3 regions of the Pseudomonas extremorientalis genome follow, and region 1 is predicted to be linked to each of the others. Evidence: predicted binding sites of a transcription regulator. Region 1 holds the regulator's gene; each other region holds the start of a gene.
The links. Region 1 encodes sigma-54, which starts transcription at its own class of promoters, with help from an activator protein. Its sites were predicted from a motif close to ANTGGCATNNANNTTGCTNT; they were not measured.
Positions count from the first base shown of each region.

Region 2: LUU92_RS14030 (circularly permuted type 2 ATP-grasp protein) is a predicted target of sigma-54. The motif match lies at 7,252-7,271, and genes of this name have one in related genera.
Region 3: glnK (P-II family nitrogen regulator) is a predicted target of sigma-54. The motif match lies at 4,576-4,595, and genes of this name have one in related genera.

Region 1 is NZ_CP089519.1:1,053,229-1,063,648, reverse strand. Features, by position in the region: gene LUU92_RS04645 (KdsC family phosphatase) at 1-496, shown strand, start outside; gene lptC (LPS export ABC transporter periplasmic protein LptC) at 505-1,077, shown strand; gene lptA (lipopolysaccharide transport periplasmic protein LptA) at 1,064-1,597, shown strand; gene lptB (LPS export ABC transporter ATP-binding protein) at 1,597-2,322, shown strand; gene LUU92_RS04625 (RNA polymerase factor sigma-54) at 2,507-4,000, shown strand; gene hpf (ribosome hibernation-promoting factor, HPF/YfiA family) at 4,076-4,381, shown strand; gene ptsN (PTS IIA-like nitrogen regulatory protein PtsN) at 4,392-4,856, shown strand; gene rapZ (RNase adapter RapZ) at 4,859-5,716, shown strand; gene LUU92_RS04605 (HPr family phosphocarrier protein) at 5,733-6,005, shown strand; gene LUU92_RS04600 (ZIP family metal transporter) at 6,050-6,943, opposite strand; gene LUU92_RS04595 (superoxide dismutase) at 6,975-7,586, opposite strand; gene LUU92_RS04590 (DUF2753 family protein) at 7,588-8,016, opposite strand; gene LUU92_RS04585 (class II fumarate hydratase) at 8,044-9,420, opposite strand; gene LUU92_RS04580 (FagA protein) at 9,413-9,808, opposite strand; gene pmbA (metalloprotease PmbA) at 9,961-10,420, opposite strand, start outside.
Region 2 is NZ_CP089519.1:3,175,779-3,186,198, forward strand. Features, by position in the region: gene LUU92_RS14000 (sensor histidine kinase) at 1-907, opposite strand, end outside; gene LUU92_RS14005 (response regulator transcription factor) at 904-1,614, opposite strand; gene msrB (peptide-methionine (R)-S-oxide reductase MsrB) at 1,755-2,255, shown strand; gene LUU92_RS14015 (cytochrome c biogenesis protein DipZ) at 2,288-3,988, shown strand; gene msrA (peptide-methionine (S)-S-oxide reductase MsrA) at 4,004-4,702, shown strand; gene LUU92_RS14025 (alpha-E domain-containing protein) at 4,716-5,666, opposite strand; gene LUU92_RS14030 (circularly permuted type 2 ATP-grasp protein) at 5,669-7,078, opposite strand; gene LUU92_RS14035 (hypothetical protein) at 7,451-7,996, shown strand; gene LUU92_RS14040 (hypothetical protein) at 8,082-8,294, shown strand; gene LUU92_RS14045 (hypothetical protein) at 8,306-8,440, shown strand; gene LUU92_RS14050 (cation:proton antiporter) at 8,431-9,783, opposite strand; gene LUU92_RS14055 (LysR family transcriptional regulator) at 9,842-10,420, opposite strand, start outside.
Region 3 is NZ_CP089519.1:6,142,254-6,152,673, reverse strand. Features, by position in the region: gene LUU92_RS28035 (methyl-accepting chemotaxis protein) at 1-794, shown strand, start outside; gene LUU92_RS28030 (ABC transporter six-transmembrane domain-containing protein) at 798-1,712, opposite strand; gene LUU92_RS28025 (TetR/AcrR family transcriptional regulator) at 1,827-2,411, shown strand; gene LUU92_RS28020 (YifB family Mg chelatase-like AAA ATPase) at 2,408-3,904, opposite strand; gene LUU92_RS28015 (accessory factor UbiK family protein) at 4,118-4,381, opposite strand; gene glnK (P-II family nitrogen regulator) at 4,804-5,142, shown strand; gene LUU92_RS28005 (ammonium transporter) at 5,177-6,514, shown strand; gene LUU92_RS28000 (secondary thiamine-phosphate synthase enzyme YjbQ) at 6,726-7,151, shown strand; gene sutA (dormancy-specific transcriptional regulator SutA) at 7,255-7,581, shown strand; gene LUU92_RS27990 (HAD family hydrolase) at 7,765-8,460, opposite strand; gene xerC (tyrosine recombinase XerC) at 8,457-9,356, opposite strand; gene LUU92_RS27980 (DUF484 family protein) at 9,359-10,075, opposite strand; gene dapF (diaminopimelate epimerase) at 10,089-10,420, opposite strand, start outside.

The DNA of each region.
Region 1 (10,420 bases):
AAATATCAAACTCGCGATTTTCGACGTTGACGGTGTGCTGACCGACGGCCGCCTGTACTTTCTCGAAGACGGCAGCGAATTCAAGACATTCAACACGCTGGACGGCCAAGGCATCAAAATGTTGATGGCGGCGGGCGTGCAAACGGCAATTATCAGCGGCCGGAAAACGCCCGTTGTGGAACGGCGTGCACAAAACCTGGGGATTCCTCACCTGTATCAGGGCCGCGAGGATAAACTGGTGGTTCTGGACGAGCTTCTTGGCCAACTCAACCTAAGCTATGAGCAGGTCGCCTACTTGGGTGATGACCTGCCAGACCTGCCGGTGATTCGCCGAGTAGGCCTGGGCATGGCCGTCGCCAATGCGGCGGCGTTTGTTCGCGAACACGCCCATGGCATCACCAGCGCCCGCGGTGGCGAAGGTGCCGCCCGCGAGTTCTGCGAGCTGATCCTGCGTGCCCAGGGCAGCCTTGAAGCGGCCCACGCCGCCTACTTATAGAGCGTTTTATGCCGAGCAAAAAGATTCGCAACTTCCTGTTATTCGGGGTCATCGCCGCGCTGTTCCTGGCGGTGGGCTACTGGAATATCAGCCCGGAGCGCTTTCTCGACCAGCCTGCTGCGCAGGTTGACGAGGGCGCTATCGACTATTACGCCATCAATGCCAAAAGCGTGCAGTTCCTGCCTGACGGCAAGGTGCAATACGAGATGACCTCGGACAAGGTCGAGCATGTGAAGGCCACCGAAGTCACCCTGCTGACCAACCCGGACATGAACATTTACCGCGGTACCGAGTTCCCATGGCACGTCACCAGCAAGCGTGGCGAGGTCAACCCGGACGGTACCGAGGTGGAACTGATCGACTCGGTGCGCATTGCGCGCACTGACGATAAAAGCCGTGAGACCGTGATCACCAGCAGTCGCATGACCGTATTCCCGCAGAAGCAATATGCGCAGACCGAGCAAGACGTTAGAATCGACGGCGCTGGCGGTGTATCGACTGGCAAGGGAATGAAAGCGTATTTGAAAGAAAGCAGGATACACCTGCTATCGAACGTAAGAGGACAGTATGAGGCTCGTTAAAACTCTCCCTATTTTGCTCGGCCTGGGCGCAGCACTGGGAAGCGTGAGCGCCTGGGCTCTGCCGAACGATAGCCAGCAGCCGATCCACATTTCAGCTGACGATGCGCAACTGGATGACAAGCAAGGCGTGGCCACCTACACCGGCGGCGTGATCATCACGCAGGGCTCGATGAAAATCACCGGCAATACCGTGACGCTTACGCGCACCAAGACCGGCGATATCGATGTCGTGACCTCGGTCGGCAACCTGGCTTACTTCGAACAGAAGCAGTCCGCGACCGATACCGGACCGATGAAGGGCTACGGCAAGACCATCCAGTACCATGCCCAGCAGAACCGCATCGTCCTGATCGACCAGGCCAAGGTGCTCAGCCCCGATGGCAACTCCACGGAAGGTGAGAAGATCACCTATGACACCGTGAAACAGATTGCAAACGCCGGTCGTGCCAATGGCAACAAGGTCACCGCGCCTCGTCCACGCATCGACATGGTTATCCAGCCGAAGAAGAAGGCCGAGTAATGGCAACCCTGAAAGCCCAGCATCTGGCCAAGGCCTATAAAAGCCGTCAGGTCGTGCGCGACGTCAGCCTGTCGATCGACAGCGGCCAGATCGTCGGCTTGCTCGGCCCCAACGGCGCCGGCAAGACCACTTGCTTCTACATGATCGTTGGCCTGGTCCAGGCGGACCAGGGTCGCGTGCTGATCGATGACCTGGACGTGAGCCACCAGCCAATGCACGGCCGCGCCCGTGCCGGTATCGGCTATCTTCCACAGGAAGCGTCGATCTTCCGCAAACTGTCGGTGTCGGACAACATCATGGCGATCCTCGAGACCCGCAAGGAACTCGACCGTGACGGCCGTCGCAAGGAGCTGGAAAGCCTGCTGCAGGAGTTCCACATCAACCATATCCGCGACAACCTCGGCATGAGCCTGTCCGGTGGTGAGCGTCGCCGTGTGGAAATCGCCCGCGCCCTGGCCACTGCACCCAAGTTCATCCTGCTGGACGAGCCGTTTGCCGGCGTCGACCCGATCTCGGTCGGCGACATCAAGCAGATCATCCATCACCTCAAGGCCAAGGGCATCGGCGTGCTGATCACCGACCACAACGTCCGTGAGACGCTCGACATCTGCGAAACCGCCTATATCGTCAATGACGGCCAGCTGATTGCCGAAGGTGATTCCGCCACAATCCTGGCCAATGAACTGGTCAAGGAAGTGTATCTGGGTCACGAGTTCCGCCTGTAAACACCGTGGTGTCACGGCGTTCGCCAAGGTGCGCGGGAGTCAATGAAAACCTCCGGATTTTTATTGTTACCGCGCTCTAGGCAAAGCACCCGACATCAGGCATATAATTTGCTTATGTTTGGCGCTCACGCGCCCTGTCGTGGATGGCGCATTGCGCCGGCGAATAAGGTGTTAAGCCCCTGCCATGAAACCATCGCTAGTCCTGAGAATGGGCCAGCAGCTGACGATGACACCGCAGCTGCAACAGGCCATCCGCCTGCTCCAATTGTCGACCCTGGACCTGCAACAGGAAATCCAGGAGGCCCTGGAGTCCAATCCGATGCTCGAACGCCAGGAAGAAGGCGACGACTTCGATAATGCAGACCCGCTGGCCGATAACATCGAGCAAAAACCCAATTCCGATGTGCAGGAACCCTCCTACCAGGAAACCGCCCCCACGGTGGACAACCTTGAGGAAGGCGAATGGAACGAACGCATTCCCAACGAGCTTCCGGTCGACACCGCCTGGGAAGATGTCTACCAGACCAGCGCCAGCAGCCTGCCCAGCAACGACGATGACGAGTGGGACTTCACCACCCGCACCTCTGCCGGCGAGAGCCTGCAGAGCCATCTGCTATGGCAACTGAACCTGGCACCGATGTCGGACACCGATCGCCTGATCGCCGTAACCCTGATCGACTGCATCAACAATCAGGGTTATCTAGACGAGACGCTTGAAGAAATTCTTGAAGCCTTCGACCCCGAACTGGATATCGAACTGGACGAGATCGAAGCCGTCCTGCACCGCATCCAGCAGTTCGAGCCTGCCGGTATCGGCGCGCGCACCCTCAGCGAATGCCTGCTGCTGCAATTGCGCCAGCTGCCGGCCAAGACCCCATGGCTCGCCGAGGCCCAGCGCCTGGTCACCGACTATATCGACCTGCTGGGCAGCCGCGACTACAGCCAGTTGATGCGTCGCATGAAGCTCAAGGAAGACGACCTGCGCCAGGTCATCGAGCTGGTACAGAGCCTCAACCCGCGCCCCGGCTCGCAAATCGAGTCCAGCGAAGCCGAATATGTCGTCCCCGACGTGATCGTGCGCAAGGACAACGAGCGTTGGCTGGTGGAACTGAACCAGGAGTCGGTGCCACGCCTGAGGGTCAACCCGCAATATGCCGGTTTCGTCCGCCGCGCCGACACCAGCGCCGATAACACCTTCATGCGCAACCAGTTGCAGGAAGCCCGCTGGTTCATCAAGAGCCTGCAAAGCCGCAACGAAACCCTGATGAAAGTCGCCACCCAGATCGTCGAGCACCAGCGCGGCTTCCTGGAATACGGCGACGAAGCGATGAAGCCGCTGGTACTGCATGACATCGCCGAAGCGGTGGGCATGCATGAATCGACCATTTCACGCGTGACCACGCAGAAATTCATGCATACCCCACGGGGTATTTATGAACTGAAATACTTTTTCTCCAGCCACGTCAGCACCTCCGAAGGCGGTGAATGCTCGTCCACGGCGATCCGCGCGATCATCAAAAAACTGGTTGCCGCGGAAAATCAGAAAAAGCCATTGAGTGACAGTAAGATCGCTGGTTTACTGGAGGCACAAGGCATTCAGGTCGCCCGTCGAACCGTCGCCAAGTACCGCGAGTCCCTCGGGATCGCGCCTTCCAGCGAGCGTAAGCGTTTGATGTGACGGGCGGGCCACAGCGTTCCAGTGGCAGGCGCCTTTGCCTGCCGCTTTATGCACTGGCAACGAAGGAGAAGCTGTATGCAAGTCAACATCAGTGGACACCAACTGGAAGTGACCAAGCCCCTGCGTGAGTACACCGAAAGCAAGTTGAACAAGCTTGCAGGGCATTTTGACAAGATCACCAACGTGCAGGTCATCATGGAGGTCGATAAGCTCAAGCAGAAAATCGAGGCCACCCTGCACGTACCGAATGCCAAGCTCGTCGCCAATGCGGAACATGAAGACATGTACGCGGCGATCGACTCGCTCTACGACAAGCTGGACCGCCAACTCATAAAGCATAAGGAAAAGAATCTGCACCTGATGCAAGGTACAGGTCGTTAACTCTCCCCCCATGATCCGACTTGAAACCATCCTGACCCCCGGCCGTTCCCTCGTGAACGTGCCGGGCGGCAGTAAAAAGAAAGCCCTCGAACAAATTGCCAACCTGATCGCGCGCGAAGTGCCGGATCTGGAGATGCAGGATGTCTTCGATGCGCTGATTGCCCGTGAAAAACTCGGTTCCACGGGTTTTGGCAACGGCATCGCCATTCCTCACTGTCGCCTCAAAGGCTGCGAAACACCTGTCAGTGCCCTGCTGCACCTGGAAGCCCCCATCGATTTCGACGCCATCGACGGTGCGCCGGTAGACCTGCTGTTCGTCCTGCTGGTCCCGCAAGCCGCTACCGATGCGCACCTGGAACTGCTCCGGCAGATCGCCAGCATGCTCGACCGCAAGGAAGTACGCGACAAACTGCGTAGCGCCAGCAGCAATGAGGCGCTGTACCAGGTTGTCCTGGATGAACAGAACGGGCAGTAACCATGCGCTTGATCATCGTCAGCGGCCGCTCCGGCTCGGGTAAAAGCACCGCCCTCAACGTTCTTGAGGACAACGGGTTCTATTGCATCGACAACCTGCCCGCCGGCCTGCTGCCAGAGTTGGCGGAACGCGCCTTGATCCATACCGAACTGGCCCAACCGCTGGTCGCCGTTTCAATTGATGCCCGTAACCTGCCCAGCCACCTCGAGCGATTCCCGCAATTGCTCGAGGAAGTGCGGGGCAAGCACATTCATTGCGACGTGCTGTACCTGGACGCCGACGAAGAGACCCTGCTCAAACGCTTCTCCGAGACCCGCCGGCGCCACCCCCTCAGCAGCCCCCATCGCTCTCTGGCCGAAGCCATCGAAGACGAAACCAAGCTGCTGGGACCGATCATTGACCTCGCCGACCTCAAGATAAACACCACCAGCCTCAACCTGTACCAGTTGCGCGATGCCATCAAGCTGCGCCTGCTGAACCAGCCGGAGCCGGGCACGGCGTTCCTCGTGGAGTCGTTCGGGTTCAAGCGCGGCATGCCGGTCGACGCCGACCTGGTGTTCGATGTGCGCTGCCTGCCTAACCCGTACTGGAAACCGGAGCTGCGTGACCAGTCCGGTCTGGATCAGCCCGTGGCCGATTACCTGGCGGCGCAACCGGATGTGGAGGAGATGTTCCAGGATATTTCCACCTACTTGCTCAAATGGCTGCCACGCTTTGCTGCAAGCAACCGCGCCTATGTCACCATTGCCATCGGCTGCACTGGCGGCCATCACCGCTCCGTCTACCTGACCGAGCGCCTGGGCCAGGTGCTGCAACAAACCCTCAAGAACGTCCAGGTCCGCCACCGCGACCTTAGCTGAAAGGAACACCCCCGCGATGCCCGCTCTGGAAATTGAAATCATCAACAAGCTGGGCTTGCACGCCCGCGCCTCGGCCAAGTTCGTGGGCGTAGCAGGGCAGTTCCCCTGCCAGATCCGCGCCGGGCGTACACCGGAATCCATGGTCGACGGCAAGAGCATCATGGCCATGATGATGCTGGCGGCCGGCAAGGGCACCCGGATTCACTTGAAGACGGAAGGCGAGCAGGAAGACGAAGCAATGGCCGCGCTGGTGGCGCTGATCAACAATTACTTCGACGAAGGTGAATAACCCTATGTGGAAGCGAGCTTGCTCGCTCCTACAGTAGACTTTACCTACCCCAAAGCGGTGTCCATCACCATCATCAAGCAAAAACCGATGCACAGGCCCAGGCTGGCGAGTTTTTCGTGACCATTGCGTCGCGACTCGGGGATGACTTCGTGGGTCACCACCAACAGCATTGCGCCAGCAGCCAGGGCCAACCCCAAAGGCAACAACACTTCGGCCAGGCTGACCAGCCAGCCGCAGAGCACAGCGAATACGGGCTCCACCAGACCTGATGCAGCGCCGATCAGGAACGCCTTGACCCGCGACATTCCCGCCCCGGCCAACACCAACGCAATCACCAGTCCCTCGGGCACGTCCTGCAACGCGATGCCCATGGCCAGGCTGTCGGCATCCGGCATGCCACCACCGGCGGAAACGCCTACCGCCATGCCTTCGGGGATGTTGTGGGCGATGATGGCAAACACGAATAACCAGATACGCGGTGGAATTACCGGCTTGTCCGGCGTGCCCACCAGCATTTCCGGACTCGCCCCGGAGACCTTACGGTCAACCAAGTACAACCCGAATGCCCCCAGCATGATGCCAAAGCTGATCAAACCACTGGCACCCCACGGTGAGAGCCCCAGGCTTTCAGCTGCGGCAATGCCCGGGACGATCAGCGAAAACGCCGTCGCCGCCAGCATCACGCCTGCACCAAAACCCAGCAATGTGTCGCTCAGCGCCACCGGCATGCGTCGGATCACCAGTACCGGGACCGCGCCCAGCGCCGTCCCCAGGGCGCAAATGGAGCCGCCTTGCAGGGCGCGCAGGATGCGCGGTTCCAGGTTCAGCCAGGCCAGCCCGTGGGCCACCAGCAATGCAGTACCTGCCAATAGCAGCAGCGAGCCAAACGCATAACGAAACATTCGTCCGCTGCTGATCGCCAGTGTGTCAGTCCCCATAGTCGGCCTTAGATCTTGTCGAGGGTGGTTTTCAGGCCAAAGCGGCCTGATAGCGGGCGGCAACTTCTGGCCAGTTGATAACACTGTAGAAGGCATTGATGTATTCGGGGCGGCGGTTCTGGTACAGCAGGTAGTAGGCATGCTCCCAGACGTCCAGACCGAGGATCGGTGTATTGCCGTTCATCAATGGACTGTCTTGATTACCACTGCTCTCCACCACCAGAGTCTTTTGCGGGGTGACGCTCAACCAGGCCCAACCGCTTCCGAAGCGCGTCAAAGCGGCTTTGGTGAAGGCTTCCTTGAAACTCTCAAAACCACCCAACTGTTCGTCGAGGGCTTTGCCCAACGCACCTTCGGGCTTGCCACCGCCTTTGGGCGACATCACCGCCCAGAACAACGAGTGGTTGGCATGGCCGCCGCCCTGATTGATCACCGCTGCGCGCAGTTTTTCCGGCAGTTGCTGCACGCTGGACACCAGTTTCTCGACCGGCCAGCCCGCGAACTCGGTGCCTTCGACCGCCGCGTTGAGGTTATTGATGTAAGTCTGGTGGTGCTTGGTGTAGTGAATCTCCATGGTTTGCGCATCGATATGCGGTTCCAGGGCGTCATACGCGTAAGGCAAGGCAGGCAAGGTGTAAGTCATTTCAATGTGCTCCGTAGTGGGGCGTGGCGAGCTGCGCCGCAGTACCGCCCAGCAAGCGATGGGTGCGAGGGTATTCGCCGTGATCGCTGATGAAATTCAACAGTTCGACATAGGTTTTGCTGCTCTGGCGCAGCGCCGCTTCCCGCAACTGCGGGCTCAGGCGCGGGTCCTGCATGGTCTGCAACAGACGCTGGTGGATCGCGCAAAGGTATTCCGCGCTTTCTTCCGGCTGGTTCAGCCGCAGGTGCAGGTCCGCCAGGTTGTGATGGGAAATGACGCAAGCCGCCACTGCTTCGTCGGCATCCGCCCAGCGCTCGAACAGCACTTGGGCCAGGGCCAGGGCTTGCAAGTAAGCCTCGCGAGCGTCAACCAATTCACCCGCCATAAAGCAGCGATTGGCCCGTTCGATCGTGCGTTTCCAGTGCTCCATGGTGAGCCTCCAAAGCAGAGTCGGTGATTACACGCCGCCGGCCGTGAGCTTTTCCGGATCCAGCAGGATTTCCAGTTGGCTGCGCGGCAAGTCGGTGTGCTCAAGGGCGACATCAATCACCGGACGGCCCTGCTGATAGGCCTTCTTGGCGATTTCAGCGGCCTTTTGGTAACCGATGATCGGGTTGAGTGCGGTGACCAGGATCGGGTTGCGCGACAGCGCTTCCTTGAGCTTGGCCTCATTGACCTTGAAGCTGGCAATGGCCTTGTCTGCCAGCAAACGACTGGAGTTGGCCAGCAACTCGAGGCTGCTGAGCAGGTTATTGGCGATGATCGGCAGCATCACGTTCAGTTCGAAGTTGCCCGACTGGCCGGCGACCGTGATGACCGTGTCGTTGCCGATGACTTGTGCGGCCACCATCGCGGTGGCTTCAGGGATCACCGGGTTGACCTTGCCGGGCATGATCGACGAACCAGGCTGCAGGCCTTCCAGCTCGATTTCCCCCAGGCCTGCGAGTGGGCCGGAGTTCATCCAGCGCAGGTCGTTGGCGATTTTCATCAGCGACACGGCGGTGGCTTTCAACTGCCCGGACACAGCGACGGCGGTGTCCTGGGAGCCAATCAGGGCGAAGAGGTTCTTGCCCGGAGTGAATTTCACACTGGTCAGGCTGCTCAATTGCTGACTGAAACGCACCGCGAATTCCGGGTGTGCGTTGATTCCGGTGCCGACCGCAGTACCGCCCTGAGCCAACGCCTGCAAACTCGGCAGAAGGTCCTGCAAATGCCCGATATTGGCCTTGAGCTGCTGCGCCCAACCGTTGAGCACCTGGCTCATGCGCACCGGCATGGCGTCCATCAAGTGAGTGCGGCCAGTCTTGATGAACGGGTGAACCTCTTGCGCCTTCTGCTCGATCACCTGCACCAGATGCAACAGTGCGGGCAGTGTTTGCTCATGCAGCACCAGCGCGGCGCTGACGTGGATCGTGGTCGGAATGATGTCGTTGCTGCTTTGGCCGCAATTCACGTGGTCATTTGGGTTGACCGGCTCACCCAGCAAGCGGCTGGCAAGGGTCGCAATCACTTCGTTGGCGTTCATGTTGGAGCTGGTGCCGGAGCCGGTCTGGAAGATGTCCACCGGGAAGTGCTGCATGAAGTCGCCTTCCAGCAAGCCTTGGGCGGCATCGACGATGGCCTTGCCCTGCCCTTCGCTGATCTGCTTGAGATCAACGTTAACCTTGGCAGCAGCTGCCTTTGCCAGGATCAGAGCGCGAATGAATTGCGCGGGCATACGTTGATGACTGATGGGGAAGTTGTTCACCGCGCGCTGGGTTTGTGCGCCATACAAGGCTTCGGCAGGCACCTGCAGTTCGCCCATGCTGTCGCGTTCGATACGGGTGTTACTCATCGTTAGATCCTTGCACCAGGTCAGAAAAAGAAATGGAAGGCAGCAATTCGCAGGTCGCCAATTGCCAGGCAAAGGTCTGCCAGCGCTTGAGGCGGCAGGCACAGTGGGAGAGTTTTTCCAGGTCGCGCAGCGGGCGCCAGGCCTGGTCCAGGCACAGGGAACGCCAATGCCACGGCAGTGCAATATCGCTGGCAGTGTCGAGCAACAGGCGGAATGAGGTTTCAGCGATCGTCCACGGATGGGTCGCGGTGCAGCACGCCAGGTATCGACCCTCGTTGAGGTAGTGTTCGATCAGGCGCGGCTCGTTGGGGTCGAGGCCGCAACGAATCTGGCGACTCATCCAGCGCCAGCTCTCCAGGTAAGGATCCTCATGCAGGACAGAACTCATGATCCACGCTCACTCGGTAATGATATTTATTATTAAATGATATTGAGAATCAAAACAAGAGTAGCAGGATAATCCTCCTGACACGCAGCCACAAAAAAAGGCGCGCCATCTATAAAGATGGCGCGCCTTCTTGTTGAAGCGCGTCTGAAGGATCAGCTGCCGGCGACGGTCATCCGCTCGATCAACACCGAACCCGTGCGGATATTGCTACGCAACTCCAAGTCGTTTCCGACAGCGACGATCTGCTTGAACATATCGCGCATGTTGCCGGCAATCGTCACCTCTTGAACGGCAAACTGAATCTCGCCGTTTTCCACCCAGAAACCCGCTGCACCACGGGAGTAGTCGCCCGTAACCATATTCAGGCCATGGCCCATCAACTCGGTCACCAGCAGGCCACGCCCCATGCGCCGCAGCAGCGCCGCCTGGTCTTCATCACCATGGGTAACGAACAAGTTGTGCACGCCACCGGAGTTTGCGGTGCTTGGCAGGCCCAATTTACGACCGGCGTAAGTGCCCAATACGTAGGACACCAATTCCCCGTTCTCGACAAACGGCTTGGCATACGTGGCCAGACCATCACCGTCGAACGCCGAACTGCCCATGGCGCGC
Region 2 (10,420 bases), 2.1 Mb from region 1:
GACGGCGCTCTTCCGGGCTGAGGCTGGCATCCTTGAGCGACAGGGTTTCCAGGTAACCGTGCAACGAGGCCAGCGGTGTGCGCAGGTCATGGGAGATATTCGCGACCATTTCCCGGCGTTCCTGGTCCTGGTGGGTGATGGCGCGCCACTGTTCGCCCAGGCGGTTTTCCATTTGCACGAAGGCGTGGTCCAGCACGGCGATTTCATCGCCGCTGGCGAGTGGCACTGCGACGGATTCTGCCGGTTTGGGCGCGCCATTGATGTCGAACTGGCCAACCTTGTCAGTGAGTTGACGCAGCGGTCGGGTGATCCAGGCAAACGCGATCAGGCCGGCCATCAGGCAGAGCAGGGCGACCAGGCCGATGGACCACAGGGCGATCTTCAAGGCCATGCCGGTGGCGTCCTTGGCGTCGTACGCATCGTGGGCTTCACCGAGCAGGACCACATACAGGAACCCGGTCTGCTGCCCGCCGGCGGTGAGTGGCGCGGCGCTGAATACCTTGCGCCCATCGACGCTGCGCGGGTCGTCCCCGAGGATCGGCAGCATGAAGCCCGCGAGGAAGCGCCGGATGGGCGCCAGGTCGACCTTGTCACGCAACAGGTGGCCGCTGGGTGCGGCGTTGCCGACCACGCGGCCGTCGATGTCGAGCAGGTACACCTCGACGCTGGGGTTGACCAGCATCAACTGGCTGAACAGGTTGCGCACGGCGTCGGGCTTGAGGCCGTCGGCGTCCATCAATTGGGTGTCGCGGGCGATGTGCGCCGCGAGATCGCGGGACAGGCCTTGCACCACCTCCAGCTCGTGCATGCGGTTGGAACGAACCTGCAGCCACGCCGAGGTGCCGCTGCAGATCAACAGCAGTACCGCGAACACCAGCGACAGGCGCTGGGTGAGGGTGAGCTTCATGGCGGGCTCTCGGCAAACTTGTAGCCACGGCCCCACACCGTGAGGATGCGCGCCGGGTTGGCCGGGTCGGCTTCGACCTTGGCCCGCAGGCGGTTGATGTGGGTGTTGACCGTGTGTTCATAGCCTTCGTGGCTGTAGCCCCACACCGCGTTGAGCAAGTCCATGCGCGAGAACACTTTGCCCGGTTGGCGCGCGAAGAAGTACAGCAGGTCGAATTCCCGTGGGGTAAGGTCCAGGCGCTGGCCTTGCAGGGTGGCGTCACGGGTCAGCGGGTTGATGAACAATTGGCCGAGGTCGAGGCTGCCGGCGTCCATCTTCAGGTTGCGCGCCATGGCGTCGACCCGGCGCAGCAACGCTTTCACCCGGGCCACCAGTTCCGGCATGGAAAACGGCTTGGCCAGGTAATCATCCGCGCCCAGCTCCAGGCCTAGGATGCGGTGCAGTTCGCTGGAGCGTGCGCTGGTGATGATGATCGGGGTGTAGCGCGTCATGGCACGGGCGCGCCGACAGATCTCCAGGCCATCCACGCCGGGCAGCATCAGGTCGAGGATCAGCGCATCCCAGCCGCCTTGCTCCAGCAGGCGCAGGCCTTCATTGCCATCGGCGCTGTGCACCACGTCGAACTGTTCATCACGCAGGTGCAGGCAGATCAGGTCGGCGATATGGGCATCGTCCTCGACCACCAGGACACGTTTGGGCTGATCCATGTAAGAGAAACCTTCGCTTGTAGTTCGCGCATTGTGCGGCTTTTGCAACAGTGTAGTTATCACGAATTGTTTAACTCTGCGTGAGGATTCCGCGACCGTAAACAGCCCAAGATTCCCTCACTTCAAAGAGGGAAAGCACCATGTACTCACGCCGACAAATACTCCTGGCCAGTGGCGGCCTGGGTGTCGCCGTCCTGGCGGGCGGCCTGCTCAAGCAACTCAATAGGGTCGCTGACGCCGAAGCCGCCGAAACCTTCGAGGTCAGCCACACCGACGCGCAATGGCACAGCCTGCTCACCGACGAGCAATACGCCATCCTGCGCGAAGAGGGCACCGAACGCCCCTACAGCAGCGCGCTCAACGATGAACACCGTGCCGGTACGTTTGCCTGTGCCGGTTGCGCGCTGCCGCTGTTTGCCTCGGCCACCAAGTTCAACAGCCACACCGGCTGGCCCAGTTTCTGGCAACCGCTGGAGAACGCGGTGGCCAGCCGTACCGATACGTCCTACGGCGTGCTGCGCAAGGAAATCCACTGCCGTCGCTGTGGCGGCCACCAGGGGCACGTGTTCGATGATGGCCCGCCACCCACCGGCCTGCGCTACTGCATGAACGGCGCCGCCATGACGTTCGCGGCGGCGTAAGCCAATGTCTTTTTCTTATAAGGGTCCATCCCATGTGGCTTCTGGTTCTCGCGTACCTGGGCGGCGTGCTGACAATCGTCAGTCCGTGCATCCTGCCTGTTCTGCCTTTTGTCTTCGCTCGCACCGGGCAGCCGTTTTTGCGCAGTGGCTTGCCGCTGTTAGCGGGGATGGCGGTGACATTCGCCCTGGTGGCCTCGCTGGCGGCGGTGGGCGGCGGTTGGGTGGTGCAGGTCAATCAATACGGGCGCTGGCTCGCGTTGCTGTGCGTTGCCCTGTTCGGACTCACGTTGTTGTTGCCGCAACTGTCGGAACGCCTGACGCGCCCGCTGGTGGCCGCCGGCAGTCGTTTGTCGCAAGCCGCCGGGGCCGATGCCCGGCCGCGGCCGGGCGCGTCGTTCCTGATCGGCGTGGCCACCGGGCTGCTCTGGGCACCGTGCGCCGGGCCGATCCTGGGGCTGGTGCTCACCGGCGCGGCGCTGCAGGGCGCCAGCATCGGTACTACCTTGCTCTTGCTGGCTTACGCCGCCGGTGCTGCCACCTCCCTCGCGCTGGCGTTGCTGGTCGGCGGTAAGGTCTTTGGTTTCATGAAGAAGTCCCTCGGTGCCGGCGAATGGCTGCGCCGGGGCCTGGGTGGGTTGATGCTGGCCGGTGTGGCCGCGATTGCGCTGGGCCTCGACACGGGCGTGCTGTCGCGGCTGTCGACCGCGTCCACCGGTGGCCTGGAACAAAGCCTGGTGGATCGCCTGAGCGCCAAGCCGGTGAAGCCGGGCGGGGCGATGATGATGGCCGCCAATCACGGCGACACCTTGCCGATCGAAGGCGCGCTGCCGCCCCTCGACGGTGCCGTGCAATGGCTCAACAGCCCGCCACTGACCACCGAAGCACTCAAGGGCAAGGTGGTGTTGGTGGATTTCTGGACCTACTCCTGCATCAACTGCCTGCGCACCTTGCCGTATGTAAAGGCCTGGGCCGAGAAATACCGCGACCAGGGCCTGGTGGTGATCGGCGTGCATGCGCCGGAGTTCGCCTTTGAGCGCGACGTGAACAACGTCACCCAGGCCATGAAGGACCTGGGCATCACTTACCCTGTGGCCATCGACAACAACTACAAGATCTGGCGCGCGTTCAACAACCAGTACTGGCCGGCCCATTACTTCGCCGATGCCAAGGGCCAGATTCGCTACCACCACTTCGGTGAAGGCGACTACGCCGAGTCGGAGCGGGTGATCCAGCAGTTGTTGCGTGAAGCCGGCGCGAAGAACGTCGCGGGCGGCTTGATCGAAGCCGATGCCAAGGGCGTGCAACAAGCGCCGGACATGAACGAGGTGCAGTCGCCGGAAACCTACCTGGGTTCGCAGCGCGCCGAAAACTTCGTCAAGTCCGGCCCCCTGGCACTCAACCAGTGGACCCTGCAAGGCCAATGGAACGTCGGCGGCCAGCAAGCCACCCTCGACCAGGCCGGTGGGCGCATCGTCTACCGCTTCCACGCCCGCGACCTGCACCTGGTGCTCGGCCCGGGCGCCGACGGCAAGCCGGTGCGTTTCAAGGTCACGATCGACGGCCAGGCCCCGGGCGGTGCCCATGGCACCGACGTCGCACCGGATGGCAGCGGCACGGTCACCGAACAGCGTTTGTACCAGCTGGTGCGTCAGCCGGGCGCCGTGCAGGACCGCACCTTCACCATTGAATTCCTTGACCCCAACGTGTCGGCGTATGCCTTCACCTTTGGTTAACCCGGAGTGCCTGCCATGAATGTATTCAAATACCTGCCAGTCCTGGCCTTCGCAGCGTTCGTCGGTCAAAGCCTGGCCTTTTCCTTTGGCGCTGCCGCCGACGACGCCGTGGTGATCGCGCCACCCGCCCTGGACCTGCCCGCCGAAGCTGGCAACCTGCAAACCGCTGTGTTCGCCGGCGGGTGTTTCTGGGGTGTTCAAGGGGTGTTCCAGCATGTGCGAGGCGTGAAGAACGCCGTGTCCGGCTACGATGGCGGCGCTGCAAGCACAGCGCAATATGAGTCCGTCAGCGACGGCAACACCGGCCACGCCGAAGCGGTTTCCGTCACCTACGACCCGAGCAAAATCAGCTTCGGCAAACTGCTGCAGATCTACTTCTCAGTGGCCCACAACCCCACCGAACTCAACCGCCAGGGCCCCGACACCGGCACCCAGTACCGTTCGGCGATCTTTGCGCAGAACGCCGAACAGCAAAACGTCGCCCAGGCCTACATCGCCCAGTTGGACGCCGCCAAGTCTTTCGACAAACCCATCGTCACTAAAATCGAGATGGGCAAGGTGTTCTACCCGGCGGAGTCCTATCATCAGGACTTCCTCACCGAGAACCCGTCCTACCCCTACATCGTGATCAATGACCTGCCTAAAGTGGCGCAACTCAAAAAGCTGTTCCCCGACCAATACCGCGCCGAGCCGGTGCTGGTGAAAAACCAGTAACCGCGGTTGTGGATTACACAACCTCCAGGTACGAGCTATGAATCGCCCGCGCCAACTCGCGCACGGTGTCGATAAATTCCGTGAGACGGCTGTGCAAGCCGTCTTCAAGGATTTCATCAATCCCCGTATACCGCAGCCGCGCCTCGAACTCCGCCGCCAGGCGCTGCGCCGTGCGCCCATAACTGCCAGGCAGGTCCGCCAGGATATGGCTCAACTCCTCGATGCACGCATGCAACGAGCGCGGCACATCGCTGCGCAACAGCAGTAATTCGGACACGGAACGGGCGTTCAACGCGTTCGGGTACAGCTCCGTATACGCCTCGAAGGACGACAACGCGCGTAGCAGGGCGCTCCACTGGTAATAACCGCGTGCCGACAAGTCACTGACTTCTTCCGATTCCTCGCCGAACATCTCGTAGCGCGCATCCAGCAAACGCAGGGTGTTGTCGGCACGCTCGACAAAGGTGCCGAGGCGAATGAACCGATAGGCGTCATTGCGCATGATCGTCCCCGAGGTTGCCCCACGAAACAGGTGCGAGCGCTGCTTGACCCAATCACAGAAGTGGCTGATGCCGTGTCGCGCCAGGCCGCCGGCGGCGATGCTGCGCATTTCCAGCCAGGTGGCGTTGAGGTTTTCCCACATGTCGGCGGTGATGCGCCCGCGTACGGCGTGAGCATTGCCACGGGCGGCGCGCAGGCAGTTGTAGATGCTGGCGGGGTTTTCTTCGTCGAGGGCGAAGAAGTGCAGCATGCGCTCGGCATCCAGCTGTTTATGGCGTTCAAGGTAGCTGTCCAGGGTGCCGCTGCTGAGCAACGACATGGCCAGTTCGTCCAGACCGTCGCTGCGCCCGGCTTGTGGCATCAACGACAGCGAGTAACTGACTTCGAGCATGCGCGCCAGGTTTTCGGCACGCTCCAGGTAACGGGACATCCAGTACAGATCTGCGGCGGTTCTACTCAACATACTCAGCCCTCCACCACCCAGGTGTCCTTGGTTCCGCCGCCCTGCGACGAGTTGACGATCAACGAGCCTTCCTTCAATGCCACGCGGGTAAGCCCACCGGGCACCAGGCGGGTTTCCTTGCCCGACAGCACAAAGGGCCGCAGGTCGATATGCCGTGGGGCGATACCGTTTTCAACGAAGGTGGGGCAGGTGGACAGGCTCAACGTCGGTTGGGCGATGTAGGCGTGGGGACGCGCCTTGATGCGCTGGCGGAAGTCCTCGATCTCGGCGGCGCTGGAAGCCGGCCCGACCAGCATGCCGTAGCCACCGGAGCCCTGGGTTTCCTTGACCACCAGTTCCGGCAGGTGAGCCAGTACGTGGGACAGTTCATCGGGCTTGCGGCACTGGAAGGTCGGTACGTTTTGTAGCACCGGTTCTTCGTCCAGGTAGAAACGGATCATTTCCGGCACATAGGGGTAGATCGACTTGTCGTCCGCCACGCCGGTGCCGATGGCATTGGCCAGCACTACGTTGCCGGCGCAATAGGCCGCGACCAGGCCGGGGACGCCGAGCATCGACTCGGGGTTGAAGGCCTTGGGGTCGAGGAAGGCGTCATCGATGCGCCGGTAAATCACGTCGACCGGCTTGGGGCCGTCGGTGGTGCGCATGAACACCTTGAGGTCGTGCACGAACAGGTCGGCGCCTTCTACCAGTTCCACACCCATTTCCCGGGCCAGGAACGCATGTTCGAAGAACGCGCTGTTGAAGCGGCCCGGGGTCAGTACCACCACGTTGGGGTTGTCCAGGCGGCTGGAGCTCTTCAACGTCTTGAGCAGCAGGTTGGGGTAATGGTCCACCGGCGCGATGCGTTGCTTGGCGAATACTTCGGGGAACAGGCGCATCATCATCTTGCGGTCTTCGAGCATGTAGCTCACGCCGCTGGGGGTGCGCAGGTTGTCTTCGAGCACGTAGTAGGTGCCGTCACCGTCACGCACCAGGTCGACACCCGAGATATGCGAGTAGATGTCGCGGTGCAGGTCCAGGCCGACCATGGCCTTCTGATAGCCCTCGTTGCCCAGCACCTGGTCCGCCGGAATGATCCCGGCCTTGATGATGCGCTGGTCGTGGTAGATGTCGGCGAGGAACATGTTCAGCGCATTGACGCGCTGGATACAGCCGCGTTCGATAACGCTCCATTCACTGGCAGGGATGCTGCGCGGGATGATGTCGAAGGGGATCAGGCGCTCGGTGTCTTGTTCGTCGCCGTAGAGGGTGAAGGTGATCCCGGCGCGGTGAAACAGCAAATCGGCTTCGCGGCGACGCTGGGCCAGCAGTTCCGGCGGCGTATTCGCCAGCCAGCGGGAGAAGTCCTGATAGTGCGCACGGCAGGCGCCGTTTGCGTCATTCATTTCATCGAAGAAAGATCGAGCCATTCCAGTACCTTGTCAGTGCCGAGGGACGCTTGGGTGGCACTGCCGTTTCAAAAAACGCATTTTTTATGAGCCCGTGGCTAAGGGTGCCACTGGGCCTGGTCCTTACTTTCTTGTGGGGTCGGCTCTGGGTCGGGGGGTAACGAATGCTCCTGTATCCGGGCAGATGAATGGATAAAGCAATGCCTGTGCCGAAACCCTGAATTGCTTGTACTGAGGGGCGTGTTGTGGCGAGCAAGCCCGCTCACGACAACACGCCCGTTCACCAGAAGGGGGCAGTGCCTGGCAGACGCCCCGACTTGGTGCATGAACAAACTTGAACTTCACTCGCCGCTGATTCTTCTAACAGGACTTGAACCCGCAGGGAGCACCGTCATGCCCAGAATCATCTCTCCCCATACACCGGAAGCGGCCCTGACCGACCACAGCGAACACAACGCCAAGATCTTCGGTTCGCCCAAGGACCGTTTGGACTTCTACCGGCGCGAGATCCAGTACGAAACCACCATCCTGGCCAACCGCACCGACGCTTATCTCACGGCGCAATCGTTCCTGGTGATCGCCTTTGTTTCCGGTATGGGCAACCTCAACCCGGAGTGGGGCAAGCTGTTTACCCTGGTGGTGCCGGTGTTCCTGGTTTCGCTGGGCATTCTCAGCTCCCTGAATGCCTGGCCAGGCATTCGGGCGGCGTACGAAATCATCGATCACTGGCACTACAAGCAGAGCGAACTGCTGCGCAGCGAGCCGGTGATGGGCATGGCCTATGATGAGTCGCCGCTGTTTTCCGAAATGGAGTCGTCCCACAAGGGCTATCGCAAGTCGCTGCTGTTCTCCATGCGTGCGCCCTGGCTGTTCATGGTGTTCTGGCTGGTGCTGGGGATATACGCGTTCTATATCCAGGTCGACAACCCGATCCGCTGAGCAATCGGACGGAACTTCGCCGGGTGGCGCAGCGCCTTACCTGTAGGCCCTGCTGATTTCCCTGCGGCCTGTAACGAGGTGACCCATGAGCACAAGCAAAGACCCGCAACTCGATAACCGCAACGACCCGGCCATCGACGGCGGCGAACCGGCTCCCGGTACCGCTGCCGACGTGCCGAAAGATCCGGTCCCGGCCAAAGACCCCAAAGCCAGGGAAAACGACTACAGTCCAGACTTCAAGCCCGAGCGCGAGCCCAAGCCTGAAACCGATGCCGATATCGATACCCAGGGCGGTTAGAGGAGACGGTCATGTCCAAAGGACTCGACGACGAACTCAACGACCCGGGCAATGAAGACCCCGGTTCCTTGATGGATGATGCAGAAGTGCCGCTCAACGACCTGGATGACGCGGCAGACGTAGGCAATACAGAGCGTCAGGACTGAGCGTCCGCCTTGGCTCGTCGTTCATACCACACCAGCATCGGCTGGGTACTCAGGCCATGAACGACGATGCTCAGGGCAATGACTGACAAGGTCAGGTTTACCGCCACCGCGCTGCTGGTGCCAATCAAGCCGTGGTTGAGCGCGTAGAACAGGTAGTAAATACTGCCGATCCCGCGAATACCGAACCACCCCATCAGCCCGCGCTGCCGCAGATCAATCAGGCGGCCCCAAGGCATTGCCAGCACGCCCAGCGGCCGGATCACGCAGAACAGCAGTGCCGCTACCGCCAGTGCGCGCCAATCCCAGTGGCTGACCAGCACGATGCCCAGCACTGTCACCAGGAACACCTCCATCGAACGCTCCACCAGGCTGCCGAACGAGAGCATGTCGCCCATCATCACGCCGGCGGCAATCTGGGTGTCTTTCAGCTCGCTGACATCACCTTGCAATGCGTGTTCTGGCTCTACCTCCAGGTGACCCACCACCGGCAGCGCCAAATGCTCCGACGGGGTCTGCGAGTTCCCGGTCGAGCGGAACTCCGCCTGGCGCAAGCCAAGCCCCGCCGCGAACACTGACAGGAAACCATAGCCGCCCACCGCCTCGGCGACCACATAGGCCAGTGCGATCAGTGCGAGCGTCAGGTAGTCATTGGGCGAGAGCGTGCTGTCACTGTTGCTGATGCGCAACCAAAGGGTCACGCGGCCTATGCCACGGCCCATCCAGTAGCCGATCAACAACCCGGCCGGCACCGCCCAGAGCAGATTCTTCAGCACCCAACCGCCCAGCCAGTCACCGTCGAACCCGCCGTGCTGCATGAACAGCAGGGCGAAAATCACAAACGGGAAGGCCGTGCCGTCGTTCAGGCCCGCTTCGCCGGACAGCCCGAAGCGCAGTGCGTCATAGTCCTGGGCATTATTGACCTGCACCAGGCCTGCCAGCACCGGGTCAGTCGGGGCCAGAATCGCCCCGACCAGCAGTGACACACCCCACGACAATGCAAACAGGTAATGCAGCGCCAGGCAGATGCCGAGGATGGTCAACAGCATCACCGGCCCGCCCATGCCGAACGCGATGCGCCAGGTCCGGTGCTTGAGTGGCAGACGCAGCTTCAAGCCGCTGACGAACAGCGAAAACAGCACCGCGACTTCAGTGAGGTGCTCCATCCAGCGCGCAGAGTTTTTGATGTCCAGGTGCAACAGGTCGACGCCCAGCGGGCCGATGCCTACCCCCAACAACAGGCACACCGCCGAGGTGGTGACCGGCATCCAGCGCAGGTAGGAAGAGGTGAGGGCAAGGGTGAGCAAGACAGCGCCCAGTACGGCCATCCATAGAATAAAAGTCATCGAGCGTGCACCGAGGCCGTGGTCTGTTCAGGTTGGAGGACCGCGGCCGGTGACGGGTTCAATGTGATTGGATCAACTGCGAGCCAATGGTTTTCACGCGGATCATGTCGATCAGTTGACGCAATCCCGGCTGCGGCTGGCGCCGGCTCGGGTAATACATGCACAACGGCTCGCCCATGCAGGCCCAGTCGGGCATGACCTCCACCAGGCGGCCGTCCTTGAGCTCCTGCTCCACGCGGTTGGACAGGCAGTAGGCGATGCCCACCCCTTGCAGCGCCGCGTTGACAATGGTCTCGGTGTCGGCCGCGCTGAAGTGGCCGGGCACGTCGATGCGTTGCTGGCGAGCGCCGTTGCCCAGTTCCCACTTATAGGTGGTGTTGTCGCCCAGGTACATGCGGATGCAGGCGTGTTGCAGCAGGTCCTTGGGCACCTGCGGCGTGCCCCGGCGGGCCAGGTAGGCGGGCGACGCGACCACGATCCAGCGCAACTCACCGGTCAAGGGCACGGCGACCATGTCCTGGGGCACGGTGGCACCGTAGCGGATACCGGCGTCGTAGCCCTCGGCGATGATGTCGATCATCTGGTCCTGTACGATCAGGTCCACGCGCAGTTGCGGGTAGGCGGCGCAGAACTCCCC
Region 3 (10,420 bases), 1.3 Mb from region 1:
CGCAGGCGCTGTCCGGCTTGTCCGGTGGCGCCTATGAAGGCATGGAGCAGCAGTCCGGCGAGATCACCAGCATGGCCGGCGCGGTGGAAGAGTTCAGCGCCACCTCGCTGAACATCGCCGACAACATGGGCAGCACCGAACGCCTGGCCCAGGAAAACGCCCAACAAACCCGCATCGGGCGCAACTCGATGCAAGAGGCGTCGTCATCCCTGGAACACATCGCTGCCGCGCTCAACAGCACAGCCACGGTGATCAACACCCTGGGCCAACGCTCCCAAGAGATTGGCGGAATCGTCGGCGTGATCACCTCGATTGCCGACCAGACCAACCTGCTGGCGCTCAACGCTGCCATCGAGGCTGCCCGCGCCGGTGAGCAGGGCCGTGGGTTTGCGGTGGTCGCCGATGAAGTGCGCAACCTGGCGTCACGCACCCGTGAGGCTACCGATGAAATCTCCGGGATGATCCAGAGCATCCAGCAGGAAACCGGCAACGCCATCAGCACCATGGAACACGGCAATGTGCTGATGCAGGAAGGCCTGTCGCGCAACGCCGACGTGGCTTCGGCCCTGGCGCGGATCGACGAGCAAAGCCGCTCGGCCGGTCAGCAGTTTGCCGCGATCACCACCGCCACCCAGGAACAGAGCAGCACCGCGACCTTGCTCAGCAGCAACTTGCAGAGCATCGCGCTGGCCAATAGCGAGCAGCGGGAAGTGGTGTCGAACCTGGCGATTACCGCCAAGGAACTGGAGACCCTGGCGGCAGGCTTGCGGCATGAGGTAGATCGGTTTCGTTGAGGCCTAGCGGTCGCCCAGGCCGGGGTCCACGCGCTTGCCGATGTCCTTCAGGCGCGCCAGTTGGTCGACCATGCCGGGGGCTTCGTCCATGCTGGTGACGAAGGTCCACAGGTAAGTCATGACTGCATAGATATGGCCGGCCTTGACCGCGGGTGACTGCGCCAACTGGCTGATGGCGACCACAAACAGCAAGGCGGCCAGCGTGCCAAGAAACAGGTACGCAGCGGCCTCGCGGTCTGACAGCCAGATGCGCAGGCGCGAAAGCACCTGGTAGTGGCGCCGCAGGGTCGGTGCGCCGACCTTTTCCACCAGGCCGATTTCTTTTTCCAGCCGGTTGTTCAACCGTTCATGCAGCGCTTGGTTGCGCCGGGCAAAGCGTGGCAACAACGTGATGCACAGCACTAGCGCGCCCAGGCACGCCAGGCCTACCCAAGGCTCGATCACGATCAACATCACTGCCGCGCCGATAATCGACACCAGCGCCGTGGCGATGATCGGTACATGCTTTTCAAAGAAGTCGACGAACTCCCGAGCAAGCACCACCCGCGCCGCCGATTTCGACGTGCTGTGGTTCTGCAGGCGTTGGTTGAGGATCACCGGCACCGCCAGATCGGCGTAGATCCGCGTGAAAGTCCGCGTATCCAACGCCCGGCGCGCCGCGCCGACCACCCAGAACGCCAGGACCACGGCGGCGTAGAGCAGCGCGTTACCCGTGTCGCCGCGGATGATCGCGTCCACCGCAAACCCGGCAAACAACGGGTAGGCCAGCAGCAGCGCGTTCTCCAGCGCGACCAGCGACAGCGTGGCGGACAGCTTGCCCGGATAGGCTTTGGCAATGGCCTTGAGCGTCTGGCCGGCGGATTGCTGGCCGATTTTCTGACTTTCTTCGATCAGGATTTGCGGTGTGACGGATGACATGGGGTGCACCAAAGGAGTGATAGACGCTATTATTGAGCGACTGCTCAAGTATCCTTGAGCGATCGCTCAAAAAGCAAGCGCCGCTTATCTGCCGGTGCCTGGAAGGAATTGCCCATGTCGCGTATCGACCGTAAAGACCAGATCATCGCCGCCGCCCTGGAACTGTTTCGCAGCAAGGGTTTTGCCGATGTGTCCACCCGCGACCTGGCCGAACATGCAGGCCTGTCCCGCAGCCACGTCTATCACTACTTCAGCGACTGGAAGGAACTGCGCCGCGAAGCCTTCGTGCGATTTGCCAACGAACAGCTGGACGAAGTACGCGCGCCCCTGGCAGAAGCAGCGCCCCTGGAAGCTTTTGTGGGTTTTTTGCGCGACTGCCTGCCAAGCACCGCCGATGCGGGGTGGGCGCTGTGGCTGGATGCCTGGGACGAAGCCATGCAGGACCCGGAAATGGCCCAGGCTTACCTGGCGATCAACGCCCAATGGCAAGGCATGCTCGCCGAAGTGATCGAGCGGGGTGTGGCTGCCAACGTCTTGCGTTGTGACTCGCCACAACGCGCTGCCCGCCAGATCTTTGCCGTGGCGATGGGCTATGCCGACGACCTGATGCTCAAACCCTCCATGGAGTCGGCCGAAGCGGCCCTGGATGAAGTGATGGAAGTGGCGCGGCTGCTGCTGGACTTCCCAGAGGCGCCCTAGCCGACGGCCGCGGGCCGATATTGCAGCGCTTCCGCCAGGTGCGGTCGAGTGATGTTATCGGCGTGCTCGAGGTCGGCCAGGGTACGCGCCACTTTGAGCAGGCGATGGGCCGCGCGCAGGGATAGCGTCAACCGTTCACAGGCGGTTTCCAGCCAGCCTTCATCGGTCTTCGTCAGCTTGCAGTGCTTGCGCAGCCCTGGCAGATCAAGGAACGCATTCGCACAGCCCTGGCGTTGCCGTTGGCGATCGCGGGCCTGGGCGACCCGTGCCGATGCCTCGGCCGTGTTATCGCCCACCTGCTGGGTTGGATTCAACGCGGTGGTTTCCCGCGCCACAGTGAGGTGCAAGTCGATGCGGTCCAGCAAAGGGCCGGAGAGCTTGTTGCGATAGCGCTGAACCTGCTCCGGCGTGCAGCGACAACGCCCGTTGGGTTCGCCCATGTACCCGCAAGGGCAGGGGTTCATGGCGGCTACCAGTTGGAAGCGGGCCGGGAAGCTGACGCGATCGCGGGCGCGGGAAATGACGATGTGGCCCGATTCCAGAGGCTCGCGCAGCACCTCCAGCACCTTGCGGTCGAACTCCGGCAATTCATCGAGGAACAGTACGCCGTGATGGGCCAGGGTAATCTCCCCAGGCTGCGGTTTCGACCCGCCGCCCACCAATGCCGGACCTGATGCAGAGTGGTGCGGCTGGCGAAACGGTCGGTGTGGCCAGTGACTCAGCGGTGCCAGGCTGACGACCGACTGGATAGCCGCCACTTCCAAGGCTTCCTGCTCGCTCAACGGTGGCAACAAACCCGGCAGGCGACTGGCAAGCAGTGTCTTGCCGGTGCCGGGCGGGCCGCTGAACAGCAGGTTATGCGCGCCCGCCGCCGCGATCAGCAGTGCGCGCTTGGCGGCGAGCTGGCCCTGTACTTCGCTCAGGTCCGGGTATGGCTTGTTCAGGTACAGCAAGCCGTCGGACTTGTAGGGCTCTATGGGCTGATGCCCATTCAGGTGCGCCACGACCTGCAGCAAATGATCTACCGCAATCACCTTCAACCCCGAGGCCAGGCACGCCTCCTCGGCATTCGCCCGCGGCACTATCACGGTGCGCCCGGCCTTGCGTGCCGCCAACGCGGCCGGCAGCACGCCTTTCACTGCTCGCACTTCGCCGGACAGCGCCAACTCGCCGAGGCATTCCACCTCATCGAGCATCAGCGCCGGCACTTGAACGCTGGCCGCCAGGATGCCCAGCGCTATCGCCAGGTCAAAGCGCCCGCCGTCCTTGGGCAGGTCGGCGGGTGCCAGGTTGAGGGTGATGCGCCGGGCAGGGTATTGCAGGGCAGAGTTGAGAATGGCGCTGCGCACCCGGTCCTTGCTTTCCTTGACGGCGGTTTCCGGCAAACCCACCAGGGTGAGGGATGGCAAACCGTTGGCCATGTGCACTTCGACGGTGACGGCAGGGGCTTCGACGCCGATCTGGGCGCGGCTGTGGACGATGGCGAGGGACATGCTCGTTCCTTGAAAAGAGGGCCGCTTCCTGCGGTTTTTCAAGGGTAGACGAGGTGGAGAAATGCGAGGCGAGGGAGGTTTTACAGAACGTATCCAGCGTCGTTCGCAGCGCTTTATGTGGGAGCTGGCTTGCCTGCGATAGCATCGCCTACGTGCAACTGATACACCGAGGCGTCTGCATCGCAGGCAAGCCAGCTCCCACACTGACCGCGTTTATTCAGCAGAGGGCGGCGTCAGTCGTGCTTCCAGCTCCGCCACCTTCGCCTCCAGGCTCTCCAGCCGCGCACGTGTGCGGGCCAGCACCACCATCTGGCTATCAAACTCTTCCCGGCTCACCAGGTCGAGTTTGCTGAAGCCGCTTTGCAGCAGCGCCTTGAACTGGCTTTCGATTTCATTGCGGGGCAGCGGGGTGTCGCCGCTGAACAGGCGAGAGGCGTGGCCGCTCAGGGCGTCGAGGAGGTCTTTGGGCGCGAGCATGGGAAATATTCCGGAATACTGTTGGCCGGCAGTGTACCACGCAGCGTCTATAGTCTTTTCCGTGGCGGCGAGCGCACGCTTTTCGCGCAGCGGGTCGGGCGGTGTCGCACTGTTTTTGTGCGCATTGCCGCCATCAAAAAGCCCCGCAGTTGGGCAAAAGTGAGCAAAGGACTGATTTCAGTGATTTTTACGGAGCTGGCAAGGTTTCTGCTTAGACGATCATGACCCATGCACTGATGCAGTCGCTGTGACGAATGCAGTGCGCCGACGGATCAGGGGTACAGGTTTCGTCACCAGTGGTTCGCTGGCGTCGCAACGGCAAATGCCGAGGCGACGACGCGTTACAAAGCCAGGCACTGCGCTTAGACTTGAGACGGGTTTGTTTTCCTGGGGCAAGTCCACCAATTCGGGAGAGAGTTTTCATGAAGCTAGTCACTGCCATCATCAAGCCGTTCAAGTTGGACGATGTACGCGAGTCGTTGTCCGAGATCGGCGTGCAGGGCATTACCGTTACTGAGGTCAAAGGCTTCGGTCGGCAGAAGGGTCACACCGAGCTGTATCGCGGCGCGGAATACGTAGTCGATTTCCTGCCGAAGGTGAAGATTGATGTCGCGATTGACGACAAGGATCTTGACCGGGTTATCGAGGCGATAACCAAGGCCGCCAACACTGGCAAGATCGGTGACGGCAAGATCTTCGTGGTCAATCTGGAACAGGCTATTCGCATCCGTACCGGCGAAACCGATACCGACGCAATCTAAGCCGCCAAACCCCAACGCCCCAGGAGAAAACAATATGACTCTGCGTAAATTCGCAGGGCTCGGAGCCCTGTTGTCCATCGTAATGCCAAGCCTGGCCATGGCGGCAGACGAAGTGGCGGCTCCAGTCCTCAATTCCGGTGACACAGCGTGGATGCTCACATCCACCGCGCTGGTGCTGTTCATGACCATTCCAGGCCTGGCGCTGTTCTACGGCGGCATGGTGCGCTCCAAAAACATTCTTTCCGTGATGATGCAATGCTTCGCCATCACTGGCCTGATCAGCGTGTTGTGGGTCATCTACGGCTACAGCATCGCGTTCGACACGACCGGTATGGAGCAGGGCGTCGTCAACTTCAACTCCTTCTTCGGCGGCATGGGCAAGGCGTTCCTGGCGGGCGTAACCCCGGCCAGCATCACCGGGCCTGCGGCGTTGTTCCCGGAAGCGGTGTTCATCACCTTCCAGATGACCTTCGCCATCATTACCCCGGCGCTGATCGTCGGTGCGTTCGCCGAGCGTATGAAGTTCTCCGCGATGCTGATCTTCATGGCCATCTGGTTCACCCTCGTCTATGCGCCAATCGCACACATGGTCTGGAGCGGTAATGGTGGCTTGCTGTGGGACTGGGGCGTGCTGGACTTCGCCGGTGGCACAGTGGTGCATATCAACGCCGGTGTAGCTGGCCTGGTGGCGTGCATCGTGCTCGGCAAGCGTAAAGGCTTCCCGACCACCCCGATGGCACCGCACAACCTCGGTTACACCCTGATCGGCGCGGCCATGCTGTGGATCGGCTGGTTCGGCTTCAACGCCGGCTCGGCCGCTGCGGCCAACGGCACTGCCGGCATGGCGATGCTGGTCACCCAGATCGCTACCGCTGCTGCGGCGCTGGGCTGGATGTTCGCCGAGTGGATCACCCACGGTAAGCCAAGCGCACTGGGCATCGCCTCGGGTGTGGTGGCTGGCCTGGTAGCCATCACCCCAGCCGCTGGCACCGTCGGGCCGATGGGCGCCCTGGTGATCGGCCTGGTCGCCGGTGTGATCTGCTTCTTCTGCGCCACCAGCCTCAAGCGCAAGCTTGGCTACGACGACTCCCTGGACGCATTTGGCGTGCACGGCATCGGCGGTATCGTCGGCGCGATCCTCACCGGTGTGTTCGCAGCCCCTGCGCTGGGCGGCTTCGGCACGGTGACTGACGTGGCTGCACAGGTCTGGATCCAGGCCAAAGGGGTCGGCTTCACGGTGATCTACACCGCTATCGTGACCTTCATCATCCTCAAGGTGCTGGACATGGTCATGGGCCTGCGGGTGACCGAAGAGGAAGAGGCGGTCGGCCTCGACCTGGCGCAACACAACGAGCGCGGCTACAACCTGTAAGTACGCGAAAAAAAGATGCCCGGCTTGCCGGGCATTTTTTTGTCTGTTGTTTGTCAGTCATAACGAGCTGTACCGGTTTTTATCGAGTGTTTGTGATGGGATGCACACGGCACTTTTCCGCATGCCAATGTCTTACAGGCATGTAGGCGTATTCGGCACTTTGTTTTTTCCCTGAGCGCGCTAGAATGCGCGCCGATGGGCGGAGAACTGTATGTGGCAACAGACCCTGATTACCCTGCGGGCCAAGCCCCGGGGCTTTCACCTGGTAACCGATGAGTTGCTGGCCGGCTTGCCTGAATTGAAGGCCTGTCGCGTGGGCTTGTTGCATCTGTGGCTGCAGCACACCTCGGCCTCGTTGACCGTCAACGAGAATGCCGACCCGGCGGTACGCCGTGACTTCGAACGTTATTTCAATTCGCTGGTGCCGCAAGGCCTCGCAGGGTTCGAACACAACGACGAAGGTCCGGACGACCTGCCGGCGCACTTCAAGGCCAGTCTCCTGGGCTGCCAGCTGAGTTTGCCGGTGAAGGCCGGCCGCTTGGCGATGGGGACCTGGCAAGGTGTTTATCTGGGCGAGCACCGTGATCATGGCGGTGCTCGTAAAGTCCTCGCCACCTTGCACGGTGATGGGGCATAAGCCACTGGTTAACCAGTGGATGTTGATTTTTTTCCGGCAGCCGTCGACAGAGGGTGAAGCTGGGCTATAACTAATCTGCTTTTCGCAAGTCATGAGGTAGAACATGAGCGACGATGATCTGGAAAACGACGAACTCGAAGTAGGTGACGAAGACGACACCGAAGAAGGCCTTGAAGCGGCGGCGGAAGACGTTGCCGACGAGGACAGTGGCGATGATGCGCCTGTCCCGGCCGCCAAAGGCAAAGCCAAGGCAGCTGTGTCGGTAGACGAATTGCCAAGCGTTGAAGCCAAGAACAAAGAGCGTGATGCCCTGGCCCGTGCGATGGAAGAGTTCCTCGCTAAAGGCGGCAAAGTGCAGGAAGTCGAGGCCAACGTGGTGGCAGACCCACCGAAGAAGCCGGATAACAAGTACGGCAGCCGACCTATTTGAGGTCAGTCACCTGCTTGTAAGAAAAAGCCCGCCGTCGCTGCGGGTTTTTTCATGCCTGGACGTTACCGGCGATAAAAATGTGGGAGGGGGCTTGCCCCCGATAGCGGTGTATCAGCCAACGAATATATTGGCTGACCCACTGTAATCGGGGGCGAGCCCCCTCCCACATGTTGACCTACGGTGTTACTTCCAGCTGCGCAGCAGTTCCGGCAACTCTGTCAGGCTACGAATCTGCGCATCCGGTCGCTTGTCCCCCTCCCATGCCTTACCCGTCGGGTTGAACCACACCGCCCGTAGCCCCGCCTGCTGCGCCCCGGCGATGTCATCCCCCGGGTGATCGCCAACATGCACCGCCGCACCAGCGTCCACGCCACCACGTTGCAACGCTTCCTGAAACAACCGCACATCCGGCTTGGCGATGCCGATATCTTCGGCCCGCAGCGCAAAATGGAAGTAGTCCGCCAGGCCAACACGCTGCACATCGGCATTGCCGTTGGTGATCACACCCAGCAGGAAATGCTGGCGTAGCGCCTGGAGCATAGGCTCGGCTTCGGGAAACGGGGTGAGCTGGTGGCGCGCATGAATGAATGCTTCGAAGCACACATCGGCCATTTCCGTGGCCTCAGGCTGCGGATAACCAGCCTCCTCAAATGCATGCATCAACACCCGGTGACGCAGGATGCTGATGCGGTGTTTCAGCTCGGGATGGCGCTCCAGCACCTGTTGGCGAAGACTGGCGAAGTGCTCCAGCGGCAAATCGCCGACCTTGGCGGCGTTAAGCGCCAGCCATTCGCGCATCGATGCCTCGGCGCTGATGATGACAGGTACGTTGTCCCAGAGCGTGTCGTCCAGGTCGAAGGTGATCAGCTTGATACTCATGAGTCGCCGTCCTTGATGCGTTTGGCCCTTGGGTGGGCGCTGTCGTACACCGTTGCCAGGTGTTGGAAATCCAGATGGGTATAGATCTGTGTGGTCTTGATATCGGAGTGGCCCAGTAGCTCTTGCACGGCGCGCAGGTCCTGGGACGATTCCAGCAGATGGCTGGCGAAAGAGTGTCGCAGCATATGTGGGTGCAGGTTCTGCCCCAGCTCTCGCTCCCCGGCGGCCTTCACCCGCACCTGAATCGCCCTGGGTCCAAGACGCCGGCCTTGCTGGCTGACGAACACCGCATCGTCCGCCGGGTTGGTCAGCAGGCGCAGCGGCAACCACAGCTGCAATGCTTCCCGTGCCTTGCGGCCTACCGGTAGGACGCGGGTCTTGCTGCCCTTGCCGAGCACTTGCACCAGCCCGTCTGCCAGGTCCAATTGATCCAGGTTCAGGCCGGTCAGCTCAGAAAGGCGCAGGCCCGAGGAATAGAACAGTTCCAGAATCGCTTGGTCGCGATGGGCCAGGAAGTCATCCTCGACCGCACCGTCCAACAGTTGCAGGGCACGGTCAGTGTCCAGGGTCTTGGGCAGGCGCCGCTCGCCCTTGGGTGGCGACAGGCCGTTGGCCGGGTCGTGGTCGCACAGGCCTTCACGGTTCAGGTAGTGATAGAGCCCACGCACCGCCGAGAGCAGGCGCGACAGGCTGCGCGAGGATTGGCCGGCCTGGTGCAGTCGCGCGATCAGGCTGCGCAGGCCCTGGATATCCAGGGCCTTCCAGCTGCTGATCTGTTGTTTTTCGCAGTAGGCCAGGACCTTGTTCAAGTCCCGTCGGTAGGCTTCCAGGGTATGGGGCGACACCTGGCGCTCGTTGCGCAGGTGAGCGCAGTAAGCGTCCAGTTGCCGTTCCATGGCTAGCGCACCGCGCGCAGGGCGGTGGTGAAACGCGGCAAGACGCGGCCCAGTACTTCGGCGATGTAGGTCAGGAACAAGGTACCCACGGAGCTTTTGTAGTGCTGAGGATCGCGGCTGGCGATGGCCAGCACGCCATGCAGGCCTTGATGACTGAGGGCGACGACGGCAGTGGAGCCGATCTGCTTGCGCTGTTCGGCCCCGAACAGGAAGTCCAGCTCATGCTCACGCAAGGTGCCGCTGATGGTCTTGCCTTCGGACAGCAGGCCACCGATGGTGGTTTGTGCGTCGCTGCCGCTGACCCAACGACCCACCGGCATCGGGTTGTCGCTGAACAGGATCAGGCTCACGAACGGCACCTGGAAGTCCTGGCGCAGGCTGTCTTCCACGGCGATCACCGTTTCTTCCAGGCTGGTGGCGTCCATCAGGGTCAGGATCAGGCGGCGGGTTTTCTCGAACAGGCGGTCGTTGTCGCGGGCGACGTCCATCAAGTGCGAGAGCTTGTGGCGCATTTCAATGTTGCGCTCGCGCAGGATCTTCATCTGCCGCTCTACCAGCGACACGGTATCCCCGCGTTGATGGGGGATGCGCAGGGCCGGCAACAGCTCTTCGTGTTCGACGAAGAAGTCCGGATTAGCCTCAAGGTACGCCGCGACAGCAGCGGCCTCCAGGCTGTTGCTCGGGGATGCTTGTGCGGGTACTTGAGGCTTATCGGTCATTGGCTTGGCTCACTCATAGACGGACCTGTCCTTCGTATACGCGCGAGGCCGGCCCGGTCATCATCACCGGGTGGCCCGGGCCAGCCCACTCGATGGACAAGCGTCCGCCGGGCAGGTCGATCAGCAGTGGCGAATCCATCCACCCCTGGCTGATCGCGGCCACGGCAGCGGCGCACGCGCCGGTGCCGCAGGCCTGGGTTTCGCCGGCGCCGCGTTCCCATACACGCAATTGCGCGCGGGTACGGTCGATCACCTGCAGGAAGCCCACGTTGACCCGCGCCGGAAAGCGCGGGTGGTGTTCGATTTTCGGCCCCAATTCATGCACGGGGGCGTTATTGATGTCGT